3 regions of the Dietzia sp. Alg238-R159 genome follow, and region 2 is predicted to be linked to each of the others. Evidence: predicted binding sites of a transcription regulator. Region 2 holds the regulator's gene; each other region holds the start of a gene.
The links. Region 2 encodes LexA, which represses DNA repair genes until DNA is damaged. Its sites were predicted from a motif close to CGAACANNTGTTCG; they were not measured.
Positions count from the first base shown of each region.

Region 1: a site for LexA is predicted at 2,630-2,643, ahead of G6R20_RS04265 (HNH endonuclease signature motif containing protein). Genes of this name have one in related genera too.
Region 3: a site for LexA is predicted at 2,265-2,278, ahead of G6R20_RS14835 (CoA transferase subunit A). Genes of this name have one in related genera too.

Region 1 covers NZ_UNRI01000001.1:906,141-910,289, forward strand. Annotated here, with positions in the region: gene G6R20_RS04260 (SDR family oxidoreductase) at 1-621, shown strand, start outside; gene G6R20_RS04265 (HNH endonuclease signature motif containing protein) at 690-2,426, opposite strand; gene G6R20_RS04270 (hypothetical protein) at 2,802-3,320, shown strand; gene G6R20_RS04275 (MmcQ/YjbR family DNA-binding protein) at 3,415-3,801, opposite strand; gene G6R20_RS04280 (GNAT family N-acetyltransferase) at 3,798-4,149, opposite strand, start outside.
Region 2 covers NZ_UNRI01000002.1:313,160-317,308, reverse strand. Annotated here, with positions in the region: gene dapF (diaminopimelate epimerase) at 1-446, shown strand, start outside; gene hflX (GTPase HflX) at 500-1,948, shown strand; gene lexA (transcriptional repressor LexA) at 1,989-2,657, opposite strand; gene G6R20_RS06210 (hypothetical protein) at 2,889-3,329, shown strand; gene nrdR (transcriptional regulator NrdR) at 3,441-3,896, shown strand; gene hrpA (ATP-dependent RNA helicase HrpA) at 3,907-4,149, opposite strand, start outside.
Region 3 covers NZ_UNRI01000007.1:90,095-94,243, forward strand. Annotated here, with positions in the region: gene G6R20_RS14820 (acetyl-CoA C-acetyltransferase) at 1-490, opposite strand, end outside; gene G6R20_RS14825 (IclR family transcriptional regulator) at 511-1,320, opposite strand; gene pcaD (3-oxoadipate enol-lactonase) at 1,335-2,126, opposite strand; gene G6R20_RS14835 (CoA transferase subunit A) at 2,289-3,041, shown strand; gene G6R20_RS14840 (3-oxoacid CoA-transferase subunit B) at 3,045-3,674, shown strand; gene G6R20_RS14845 (malate dehydrogenase) at 3,804-4,149, shown strand, end outside.

The DNA of each region.
Region 1 (4,149 bases), on a different contig from region 2:
GCCGAACTGCTGGCGGCGAATCCCTCGATCACGGTGGCGGTCCGCGAGCTCGATGTGGCTGACGGTGACGCGGTGGAGCGGGTGTTCGGCGAGCTGGACGCCGAGCTCGGCGGCATCGACCGGTTCGTACTCAACGCCGGGCTGGGCAAGGGCGCCTCGATCGGCACGGGGAAGGCACACGCCAACCGGGAGACCGCCATGGTGAACGTGGTGGGGACGCTGAACCAGGCCGAGGCGGCGATGGAGCGGCTCTTCACCCGGGGTGAGGGGCACCTGGTGTTCATCTCGTCGGTGAGTTCGTTGCGCGGCATGCCGAAGGCGCAGAACACCTACGGCGCGACCAAGGCGTTCGTCTCGGCCCTGGCGCAGGGTCTCTACGCCGAGCTGGACAGTGCGGGCAGCCGGATCAAGGTGACGGACATTCTCCCGGGGTATATCCGCACGGACATCAACCGGTCGGTGAAGACCGCGTTGATGACCGAGTTCGACGAGGGCGTCGACGCGCTGGTCAAGACGATCGACGCCGAGCCCACCCGCGCGCTGGTTCCCGCCAAGCCGTGGAAGGCGATCGGGCCGCTGCTCACGCTCCTGCCCGAGAAGATCAGCCGCCGCTTCGTCTGACCCACTGGTGGCCCCACCCGGGCGCCGACGAGGGCCGCGCCGTCATGCCCGGCGCGGCCCTCGTGGTGTCAGAAGGGTGGCGGGTCGATGAGTTCGTCGAGGCGTTCGTGGAGTAGGGCGCGGATGCCTTTTTCGATGTCGCTGTGGTGGGGCTTGTTGCGGGCCCACCAGCGGCTGGCGCTCTCAGGGGTGGCGCTGGCGGGGGTGGCTTTCTCGGGCGTGGCGTCCTCGGCCGCGGCGGCGCTGGAACCGGCGCCGCCTGTGCTCGTGCCGTTCCCGGTGCCCGTCCCCGTGCCGGGCGCGGGTGGGGTGGGGTCAAAGGTGCGGGCGCGTTCGGCGTTGCGGCGTTCGGTGCGGTGGCGGGCCGCGCGGCGCGACCAGAACGTCGGCTCCGCGTCGGCCTTCTCGTCACCGGTGGGCCCGGGGCTGCGGCGTTGCTGCCGGGTCCACGCCTCGGTCTCGGCGCGGGCCTGTTCACGCCGGTACTCGGCCAGTGGGCCGGAGGGTCGGGTGAGCATGGTCGAACCGTCCGGGGTGCGCACCAGCAGGGTGCCGTCGGGCTGCAGGTCGTAGATCCAGTCCGAGAAGGTCTTGAACCGGTGATGGCGCCGGCACATTGCGGCGAGGTTGCCCTCGATGGTGTGCCCGCCCCGCTGGGGGTCGGCCTGATCGAACGGCACCACATGATCCAGATCACAGGCCTCGGCCGGGATCGCACAGCCGGGGTGGCGACAGGTGCCATCGCGCAGCCGGATCCGGCGGGCCAACTGGGCACCGGGCCGGTATTTCAGGGCGGCGCGGGCGTCATCGGCGGCCCCGATGCGCGGATCGATGGGCTCGAAGGTGGCTCCGTCGCTGGTGGCGAGCATGTCGAGCAGGGCCTGCAGGGCGGCCTGGCCGGTGCGGGTGAACTCCACTCGGGCGCCGCCGGCGTCGCGGGCGGTGTTGCCGGTGGCGATGACGGTGACCTTCGGCCGCAACGCCACCCCGGCACCCGGCGCGCCGGGCCGGCCGGGGCGGGCCGGGGTGCCGGCTAGGCCGGGATCGCCGCACACCAGGGACATCAGGGCGTCGGCGCGACGCTCGGCGATCGAGTAATCCTCAACCTCATCAGCGCCAGTGCCGTGGCCAGTGGTCGCGCCGCCAGTCCCAGCGCCCGCGGTGTCGGTCTCGGCTTGGGTGTTGGCGGCGGCTTGGGCGTCGGCGTACTTGTGGTCTTTCACGCGCTGGTCGAGGGCCTCTGCCAGGACGGCTGCTTCCTCGGTGGCCAGGATCGCCGAGACACTGGACATGCCATCGACGCCCTTATGGAACCGCACCCCGCGGGTGCGGGCCGCTTCCTGACGGCGCAAGCGGATCCCGTTCGCGTCGTAGCGGGCGATGATCGCATCGACGTTGCCGCGGATGGCTTTCTCACCAAGGCGCACCCCGCCCTCGATCGCGGCGAGATACTCCTCGACGACCTGCCGCTGCACCGCCTCGAGCACATCGACGTGGACGGTGGCCATCTGCGAGGCCAGGATATTCGCAGCCTGCAGATCCAGCCGCCCCTGCGCCATCGCGGACAGGATCGCCGGATACCGCAGGTGCAGATCGAGGGCGAAGGTGATCATCCGTTCGGCCCGGCCCGTCGAGATCGCCATCGCCGACACCACGTACCCGGCCGCGACATCGATCGGATCGAGRACCGCATGACCGGGCCGACACTCACCGCCGCCCGCCCCGGACTCCTCCCGACGCTGGCATTCGACAAACAACTCGTAACAGGCCACGAACCGGCGCGCCGCCGCACGATTCTCGCCCATCCACCCCTCCCGCGCCGCCGCCCGCAACCCCGACAGCGACACGGGCGCCGCGGAACCGGCGCCGCCACCAAACGAGGGCGAGCCACCAGACGAGGGCGAGCCACCAGACGAGGGCGAGCCACCAAACGGGGACGGGCCACCGGCCGCGGCGTCTGCGTTTCCGCCCATGTGCTCCACCCCCTGACCGTCCGGCTACCTGGTATCGAATCTGTGTTCTATGATACGCACACGCATTCGAACAAGCAAGGGTTTTTTCCGCTTCTGGCCTATCCATTGAATTGCAATCACCGATCGCCCATTTCAGCGAAATGTATGATCCACTCTTCTTGATTGCTTGGGGTGGATGCCCCGTAGACCCAAACTCGGAGGCGTTCCATGACCAAGACCATCACCTGTGCCGGAGCCGTGGCCGCCGCGCTCCTCGTCTTCTCTACGGGGGCCGCCGCCGCCCAGACTTCGGAAGCCACCGGCTCCGACTCCCTCCCGGGAGCATCGGAGACCGAGGGGGGCTATCTCGGCGAGGCTGGCGAGCTGCTGCCCGGTTCCGTTACAGGTTCTCTGCCCGGTTACGCCTCCGGACCGCTGGGTTCCACCGCCACCCTCGTGTGCAATCTCGGTTCGGCGGCCGGCGCTGCCGCCAACCTGATGGGCGTGCCGTTGCAGGTTCCGGTGGGAGTCATCTGCATGGTCCTCAACCCGGTCGCCGAGTCGGCGGATGCGCTGCTCGAGGGAGACGTCCAGGGTTCCGTCGGCGCGGTGGTGTCCGGCGTGCCGCTGGTCGGCGCGTCGCTCGAGGATCAGATTGACACCGGGTCCGCCACAGAGTCGGTGGAGGGGTCCGTGGGTGATCGACTGGGTTCTGTCTCCGAGGCCGCGCTGACTCCGGAGAACTGAGGCGGCTTCCGCGCCCCGCGCCCCGCGCCCGGACTCCAACCCCAAGGCCCTGGCTAAGGGGCGGGGTCGATCCGGGTGGTGGGCGTCGGCCTACCTAACGCTGCTGGCGCCCGAAGGCGTGCGGTTCGACGGGCTGCTGCGCCAGGGGTAGGCCCGACACCACGAGTCGGTAGGACTCGGTGACCAGCTCGGAAACCATGTCCGCGGTCAGCGTGCCGCCGGGGTGCAGCGAGATCCAATGCCGCTTGTTCATGTGGTACCCGGGCGTGATGTCGGCGTGCGCATCGCGCAGGGCCATTGAGTCCGACGGCAGTGCCTTGAGGATCACCTGACCCTCGCCGTTGACGACCGCGTGGAACATGAACATCTTCCCGCGGACCTTGAACACATCGAAGTCCGGCCCGAACGGGAACTCCAGAGTCGACGCGGGCAGTTCGCGGGCGCGCATCGCCGCGCACTTCTGGAGTTCCCGTCCGTTCATGCCGTCGACGCTACCGTCGCCGGCTCTGCGCCCGGGCGAGGGGGACGCTGCGGTTCGCCCGGCGTGTCGTCGTCCCGGACCAGCCGGGAGACGAGCGGGTTGGCGAGCGTCCCCGCGAACTGCAATGACCCGGCCTGATCGGTCAGGTCGACCATCTGCCGCGTATTACGCAACTGCAGGCGGTTGAGACACGAGTGCTTGAACCGCGGAGCGAACAGCGCCTCCCAGGTGGGACGGTGCACCTCGCCGTCGTGCACCCGGCCGTCGTAGTCCCCGCCGTCGTGGTCCTCGCCGTTGTGCCCCTCGCCGCCGCGACCCTCGCCGCCGCGGCCGCCGCCGGGAGCCAGG
Region 2 (4,149 bases):
GGGAGCCGCGACTGCTCGGACTGTCGTCGGCGGAGGTCGGTGGCCGGACGTTCGCCGGGCTCGCCGTCGACATGGGCAATCCGCACCTCGCCTGTGTGGTCCCCGATCTGGACGCCGCGGACCTCGCCGGGCTGCGGGTGCAGGAGGCCCCCGGGTACGACCGGGCCTTCTTTCCCGACGGCGTCAATGTCGAGATCGCCACCCCGATGGTGGACGGTCGGGTCGCCATGCGGGTCCACGAGCGGGGATCAGGGGAGACCATGTCCTGCGGAACCGGAATCGTCGCGACCGCGGTCGCCGCGCTGGCCGACTCGGGGGAGGCGACGGGCGACGTCGTCGTGGTGGTCCCGGGCGGCGAGGTGGAGGTATCACTGACCGGTGCCGGGTCCTCGCTCACCGGTCCGTCCACACTCGTCGCCCACGGTCATTACCACCGTGGTCGGTAGCACACCGTCTCGAACGGGACACCGGGGGGCCCGGTGTGAGAAGATGAACCCGAATGACTACTGATCACACGGCCGCTGACCGGCCGACACGCGACCTCGATCCATCCATCGGTGAATTCCAGCTCGAGGAGAGATCCTCGATGCGCCGGGTGGCGGGGCTCTCCACCGAACTCCAGGACGTCAACGACGCCGAGTACCGCCAGCTCCGACTCGAACGTGTCGTGCTCGTCGGTGTCTGGACCGAAGGGTCCGCCGCACAGGCGGACGCCGCGATGGACGAGCTCGCCCAGCTCGCCGAGACCGCGGGATCGGAGGTGTGCGACGCGCTCATCCAGCGCCGCGACAAGCCCGATGCCGCCACGTACATCGGGTCGGGCAAGGTCAGCGTCCTCAAGGACGTGATCGCGGCGACCGGCGCCGACACCGTCATCTGCGACGGCGAGCTCACCCCGGGGCAGCTGCTCGCGCTGGAGAAGGCGGTCAATGTCAAGGTCATCGACCGTACCGCGCTGATCCTCGACATCTTCGCGCAGCACGCCACCAGCCGTGAGGGCAAGGCCCAGGTGACGCTCGCCCAGATGGAGTACATGCTGCCCCGTCTGCGTGGTTGGGGCGAGTCGTTGTCCCGCCAGGCGGGCGGCCGTGCCGGCAGCAACGGCGGCGTCGGTCTTCGCGGCCCGGGTGAGACCAAGATCGAGACCGATCGGCGCCGGATCCGCGAGCGGATGGCCCGTCTGCGTCGCGACATCAAGGGGATGAAGCAGTCCCGGGACACCAAACGGCACCGTCGGCGTTCCACTCCGGTGCCGTCCATCGCCATCGCCGGATACACGAACGCCGGGAAGTCCAGCCTGCTCAACCGGATCACCGGAGCCGGCGTCCTGGTTCAGAACGCCCTGTTCGCCACCCTCGATCCGACGACGAGGAAGGCCGAGTTGCCCGACGGCAGGGCGGTCGTCTTCACGGACACCGTGGGATTCGTCAGGCATCTGCCGACCCAGTTGGTCGAGGCCTTCAGGTCGACTCTTGAAGAGGTCGTCGACTCCGAGTTGCTCCTCCACGTGGTGGATGGTTCGGATGCCTTCCCGCTCCGCCAGATCGAGGCGGTGCGCAAGGTGATCAACGAGGTGGTGGAAGAGCAGAACGCGGAGCGTCCCCGCGAACTTCTCGTCATCAACAAGATCGACGCCGCGGATCCCGTGGTCCTGACCGAATTGCACCACGCGCTACCCGACGCCGTGTTCGTCTCGGCGGTCACCGGGCAGGGCGTCGACGAGCTCCTCGAGAGGATCACCCAGATCGTCGCCTCCGGGGACACCGAGCTGACCCTGTCCGTTCCGTACTCCCGCGGGGACGTGGTGTCGCGGGTCCACGCCGAGGGCGCGGTGGTCGAGGAGGAACACACCCAGGACGGAACCCGGCTGGTGGTCCGGTTGCCCGCGTCCGTGGCCGGCGAACTGGACGAGTTCGCGGTCCGCGATCCACATGACGGCGCCGCCTGACCCCTGCGGGGACGGGCGGCGCGTCAATCGAACAACGGGCTCAGAGCTTCCGGAACACCGTCACGACCTTGCCGAGGATCGTCGCGTGCTCGCCCGGAATCGGGCTGAACGACGGATTGTGGGGCAACAACCAGACTCCGCTCGAGTCGTTCCGGAAGGTCTTGACCGTGGCCTCCCCGTCGATCATGGCGGCGACGATCTCCCCGTTGTCCGCGACGTTCTGCCGCCTGACCACCACGTAGTCGCCATCGCAGATGGCGGCGTCGATCATCGACTCGCCGACGACCTTGAGCATGAACAGATCACCTGACCCGACGAGGTCCGCCGGCAGGGGGAAGATCTCCTCGACGGCCTGTTCCGCGAGGATGGGCCCGCCCGCCGCGATCCGGCCGAGGACGGGTACGTAGACGGGTTCGACCGCGCCTCCCGGACGCTGGGGCTCCGGCGCAGGTGACCGGCGGCCCCGTGACTTCTGCCCCGGGACACCGTGGACGTCGACCGCGCGCGGCTTGTGAGGATCCCGCGTCAGGAAGCCCTTCTTCTCCAACGTGCGGAGTTGATGCGCCACCGACGACGTGGACTGTAAGCCGACCGCGTCCCCGATCTCGCGGATGCTCGGCGGATAACCACGCTCCTTGACGGTGTCGTGGATGTGCAGGAGAACGCTCTTCTGTCGGTCCGTCAGTGACTCGAAATCGGGCTTCGGCATCTCGTGGGGTCCCTTCGGCGAATGAATGTTCGACGCTGTGATCTGTCTACACCCTAGTGCCAACCACCGCCTTGCGCCACACACGTGTTCGAAGAAATTCCTCTGCGAATCGTGATTGTGTCGGAGTCGCGTGATACAACTCTAGGGGAGTTCGGATTCGAACAGATGTACTGAGACAGACATACAGGTGTGCGAACCCTGATCGCACACCGTATCGAGTAGGGAGCCACCATGACCGTTGTCGAGCTTCAGTCCCACCCACGTCCGGCCGTGCGGTGGACCGAGGTCTGCCCCGATGACCATCGTGGACAGGGCGCTCACCTCGACCGGCCGAGAGATGTGTCGGTGCTCGTGCGTCCCACGCCTGCGCCGCGGCGCACGCTGGTCCGACCCGAGGGCAATCGGCTGGCCGTCACGTCCGCCCGTGCGGGGAACCTCGTCCGGCCGCGGGTGGCGGCCCGTCCGGCCACCGTCACATCGGTCGCCCCCGGTCGGCGTGTACTCGTGCGCCCGGTCTCGACGGACCGCGCGCGGGCGTGCCACGTCGAGGCCCCGGTGTCCACCGGGGTGGTCGACGACGTGCCGGCCTGGGCACTGCTGGCGTGCGGGATCGCATTCGGCGTGATCATGCTTCTCGCAGTGGCCTTCCTCGGCGGACCCGCCTACGCGTGACCGGGCAGCGGGCCTCCTAGAATGGACCGCGGGCGGCGGTCTGCCACCCCCGCGTTCCGTCAGGCACGATCCGGGACGTGTGAACTCCGGTCGACGAAGGGCCCCACGGGAATGTACTGCCCGACATGCCATCACGAGGACTCCCGGGTGATCGACTCACGATCCGTCGACGAGGGACAGGCGATCCGGCGTCGACGGGAGTGCCCCCGGTGCGGACACCGGTTCACGACGCTCGAGACGCCACTGCTGACGGTTCTCAAGCGGAACGGGGTGACCGAGGCGTTCAGCCGGGACAAGGTCGTTCGCGGTGTCCGCCGCGCGTGCCAGGGACGATCGGTCGACGAGGACGCTCTCCGTCGCCTCGCCCAGCAGGTCGAGGACGCAGTGCGCTCCGGCGGTGTGTCCGAGGTTCCGGCCCACGAGATCGGGCTCGCCATCCTGGGCCCTCTGCAGGATCTGGACGAGGTCGCCTACCTGCGTTTTGCATCCGTGTACAAGCAGTTCAGCTCGGCCGACGACTTCGAACGCGAGATCATCGCCCTCCGAGAGCGTCGCGCGAGCCGCTGACCGCGCAACGTCATCTGGACGACCGTGGGGCGAGCGCAGACGCCACCGCCTTGTCGATCCGCTCTGCCGACACTGGACGGGCCGTACCCAGTGACTGCGCGAACAGCCCCACCCGGTACTCGGCGAGCATCCACCGCAGATCCCGGCACGCCCGCGCCCCGCCCGGCCGCCGTCGCAGGGCCGCGCATGCGTCCTCGACGGTCGACTCGGAGCGGCTCAACTTCGCCGTGAGCTCGCCGTGCCGGGCGGGAGA
Region 3 (4,149 bases), on a different contig from region 2:
CGATCATCCCGCCGTCGATGATGTGCGAGCGTCCGCCGACGGTCGTGCGAGCCCGGCCGAGACGGTCGACCAGCGAGATCCCGTCCCCGCGGATGCCCCAGCGGGGGCTCGGGGAAGCGTAGAACTCCACCTGGCTCATCGACTCGACGCCGCCGGCGACCACGAGGTCCATGCCGCCGGAGGCGACCTGGAGTGCGCCGGTGATGATCGCCTGGAGTCCGGAGCCGCAGCGCCGGTCGAGTTGCATGCCCGGCACGTCGATCCCCAGGGGGGAGTCGAGTGCGGCGATGCGGCCGATGGCGGGCCCCTCGCCGTTCGGGGAGCCCTGTCCCAGCACCACGTCGTCGACGTCGGCTCCGGTCAGGCCGGTGCGCTCGACGAGGGCGGTGAGCAGGTCGGTGGCCAGGGTGTTCGCGTCCAGGTCGCGGAACACCCCGCCGAAGCGTCCCACGGGGGTGCGCAGGGGTTGGCAGATGACGACGTCACGCATGGATTTTCCTCAGTTCGGGTTCAGCGGTTGACGATGGCGAGGTCGGCCGACAGTGCGCGGGCGGTGGCCAGCAGTTCGGGGATGACCTCGCCTGTGAGCTGGTCGGGGGAGTAGCGGGCGGCGTGGGTGGAGACGTTGAGGGCCGCGCTGACCGCGCCGTGGCGGTCGTGGACCGGTGCGGCCACCGAGCGCAGGCCGGGCTCGAGTTCCTGGTCGACGACGCACCACCCGCGCTCGGCCACCCGCGCCAGCTCCGCGCGGAGCGCTGACTCGTCGGCGAGGCCGTGGGGGGTGAGCGCCCGCAGGTCCGTCGCGTCGAGGTAGGCGTCGAGGTCCTCGGCGGGGAGCGAGGCGAGCAGGACCCGCCCCATCGACGTGGCGTAGGCGGGGAACCGGGTTCCGATGGTGATGCCGATGGTCATGATGCGACGCACCTGGACGCGCCCCACGTAGACGATGTCGGGGCCGTCGAGTACCGCCACGGACGAGGATTCGCCGAGTCGCGAGCTGAGTTTCTCCAGGTGCGGTTGGGCGAGGTCCGTCAGCGGGAGCGCCGACAGGTAGCTGTACCCGAGGTCGAGGACCCGGGGGGTGAGCCAGAAGACCGAGCCGGCCGTGTCCACGTAGCCCAGTTCGACGAGGGTGTGGAGGAAGCGGCGGGCGGTCGCCCGGGTCAGTCCGGTGTTGCGCGCGACATCACTGAGGGTCTGGCGTGGCTGGCGGGCGTCGAATGCCCGGATGACCGCCAGGCCGCGCGCGAGCGACTGGACGAAGTCGGGGGAGGCCGGGCGGTCCCCGCCGTCGTCTCCGGACCCGGTCGGGGACGACACCACGTCGGGGCGGGTCACGCCGCGCCCGTGTTTCGTGCGGCGTCGAGGTGTCGGCGGAGCGCGTCGGTGATGCGGTCCGGGATCTCGACGGTGGGCACGTGGGCTGCCGGGGAGACGACGACGAAGTCCGCTCCGGGCACCCCGTCGGCGATCTCGCGCAGTGCCTCCGGGGGAGTGGAGGGGTCCTCGTCCCCCGCGAGCACGAGGGTGGGGCAGGAGATCCGACCCAGCTCGGCGCGGTTGTCCCAGCCGGCCAGCGCGTCGCAGCAGGAGGCGTATCCCTCGGCCGGGGTGCCCAGGACCATCTCGCGGAGCCCGGCGACCAGCTCGGGCTCGGCCTCGGCCCGCGCGGCGGTGATCCACCGTGCGACGACGGCGTCGGCGACCGCGGCCGTCCCGCCCTCGCGGACCGCGGTGGCGCGATCGGCCCAGCCGGACGGTTCACCGAACTTCGCGGCGGTGCACAGGAGGGCGGTGGAGAGCACGCGGGTGGGTTCGTGGACGGCGAGCCACTGGGCCACCGCGCCACCGAGCGAGAGTCCGGCCACGTGGAACCGGTCCACGTCGATCGAGTCGAGCAGGGCCAGAACGTCGGCGGCCAGGTCGGCGATCGTGCAGGGGCCGGGGACGACCTCGGACGTGCCGTGGCCCCGGTGGTCCACCGCGACCACGGTGTGGTCGCGGGACAGGTCCCGGGCCTGCGCGTCCCACATCGAACGGTCGGACCCGAGTGATCCGAGGAGGACGAGGACGGGGGTGTCGTCGGACCGGGGTCCGCTGACCTCGTGGGACAGGGTGGCGGGCATGGTGTCGGTCCTCTCGTGCGTCTGGTCGCGGGCGGTGCGTTGCGTGGTGTGTGGTGCGCTCGGGCGCAGGCGCTCCACGTCGGTACCTGACCCACGATACCCGCATATCGTACGATGAGCGAACACTTGTACAAGATGCGAACACCGGATAGGGTTCGTGACATGACCAACAAGATCTTCTCGTCGGCCGCGGACGCGGTCGCGGACATCCCCGACGGTGCCTCCCTGGCCGTGGGCGGGTTCGGTCTGGTCGGCATCCCCGCCGTCCTCATCGACGCGCTCCTCGAGCAGGGCGCCACCGACCTGAGCACGGTGAGCAACAACTGCGGGACCGACGGTTTCGGCCTGGGCAAACTTCTGGAATCGCACCGGATCACCCGGACCACGGCCTCGTATGTCGGCGCCAACAAGGAGTTCGCCCGCCAGTACCTCTCCGGCGAGCTCGAGGTGGAGCTCACGCCGCAGGGCACGCTCGCCGAGCGCATGCGGGCCGGAGGCGCCGGCATCCCCGCCTTCTACACCCCGGCCGGCGTCGGCACGATGGTCGCCGACGGGGGCCTGCCGCTGCGTTACGACGGCGAGGGGGGCGTCGCCAAGGCGTCCGAGCCCAAGGAGGTCCGGGTCTTCGACGGCGAACAGTACGTCCTCGAGCGCGGGATCGTCACCGACTTCGCCCTGGTCCACGCCCACAGGGCCGACACCATGGGCAACCTGCAGTTCCGTGGGACGGCCCGCAACTTCAACCCGGACGTGGCCATGGCCGGTCGGATCACGATCGTGCAGGCCGAGGAGGTCGTAGAGCCGGGCGGGATCGACCCGGCCAACGTCCACATCCCCGGCATCTTCGTCCAACGGATCGTCGAGGTCGGCCGCCAGGAGACCGGCGTCGAGATCCGCACCACCAGGGAGGCCTGAGCCATGAGCTGGACCCACGAGCAGATGGCGGCCCGCATCGCCGCGGATTTCACCGACGGCCAATACGTCAACCTCGGTATCGGTATGCCCACCCTCATCCCCGGTTGTCTTCCCGAGGGTGTGCAGGTGACCCTCCACTCGGAGAACGGCATCCTCGGCGTCGGGCCGTACCCGACGGACGACGAGCTCGACCCCGAGATGATCAACGCCGGCAAGGAGACCATCACCGCCGAGGAGGGGGCGGCGTTCTTCTCGTCGTCGGAGTCCTTCGCCATGATCCGCGGCGGTCACGTCGACGTCGCCGTCCTCGGCGCTATGCAGGTCTCGCAGTCCGGCGACCTGTCCAACTGGATGGTCCCCGGCGCCATGGTCAAGGGCATGGGCGGTGCGATGGACCTCGTCCACGGCGCCGACCGCGTGATCGTGATGATGGACCACGTCACCCGCAAGGGCGACCTCAAGCTCATGCAGGAGAACACGCTCCCGTACACGGGCAAGGGCTGCGTCCAGCGGGTCGTCACCGACCTGTGCGTCCTCGACATCGCGCCGGAGGGCTTCCGGCTCGTCGAACTGGCGCCGGACGTGACGATCGACGAGGTCCGCCGGAAGACGGGCGCCGAGATCCACGCCTGAGTCGATCCACCCCGAGCCGACGCGCGGGTGGACGTCAGGTGTACACCGCCCGCGGAGGCGGGAGGCGGGGTCGGATTCTCGCTACTGTGGGAACCGACCCCGTCGTCGTCTCCGGAAGGTCCGCCCCGCATGAGCACCTCCACCCCGGTCACCGCCACCCCGGCCACCGTGACCGTCACCGGCGCCGCCGGAAAGATCGCCTACTCGTTGCTGTTCCGTCTCGCCTCCGGGCTGGTGTTCGGGCCCGGGACCCCGGTCCGCCTGCGTCTGCTCGACATCCCGTCGGCCGTGGTCGCGGCGGAGGGCGTCGCGATGGAGATCGAGGACTGCGCGCTCCCGCTGGTCGAGTCGATCGAGATCACCGACGACGTGGACACCGCGTTCGACGGCGCCAACGCGGCATTCCTGGTGGGCGCCAGGCCGCGCGGCAAGGGGATGGAGCGCGCCGACCTGCTCACCGCCAACGGGGCGATCT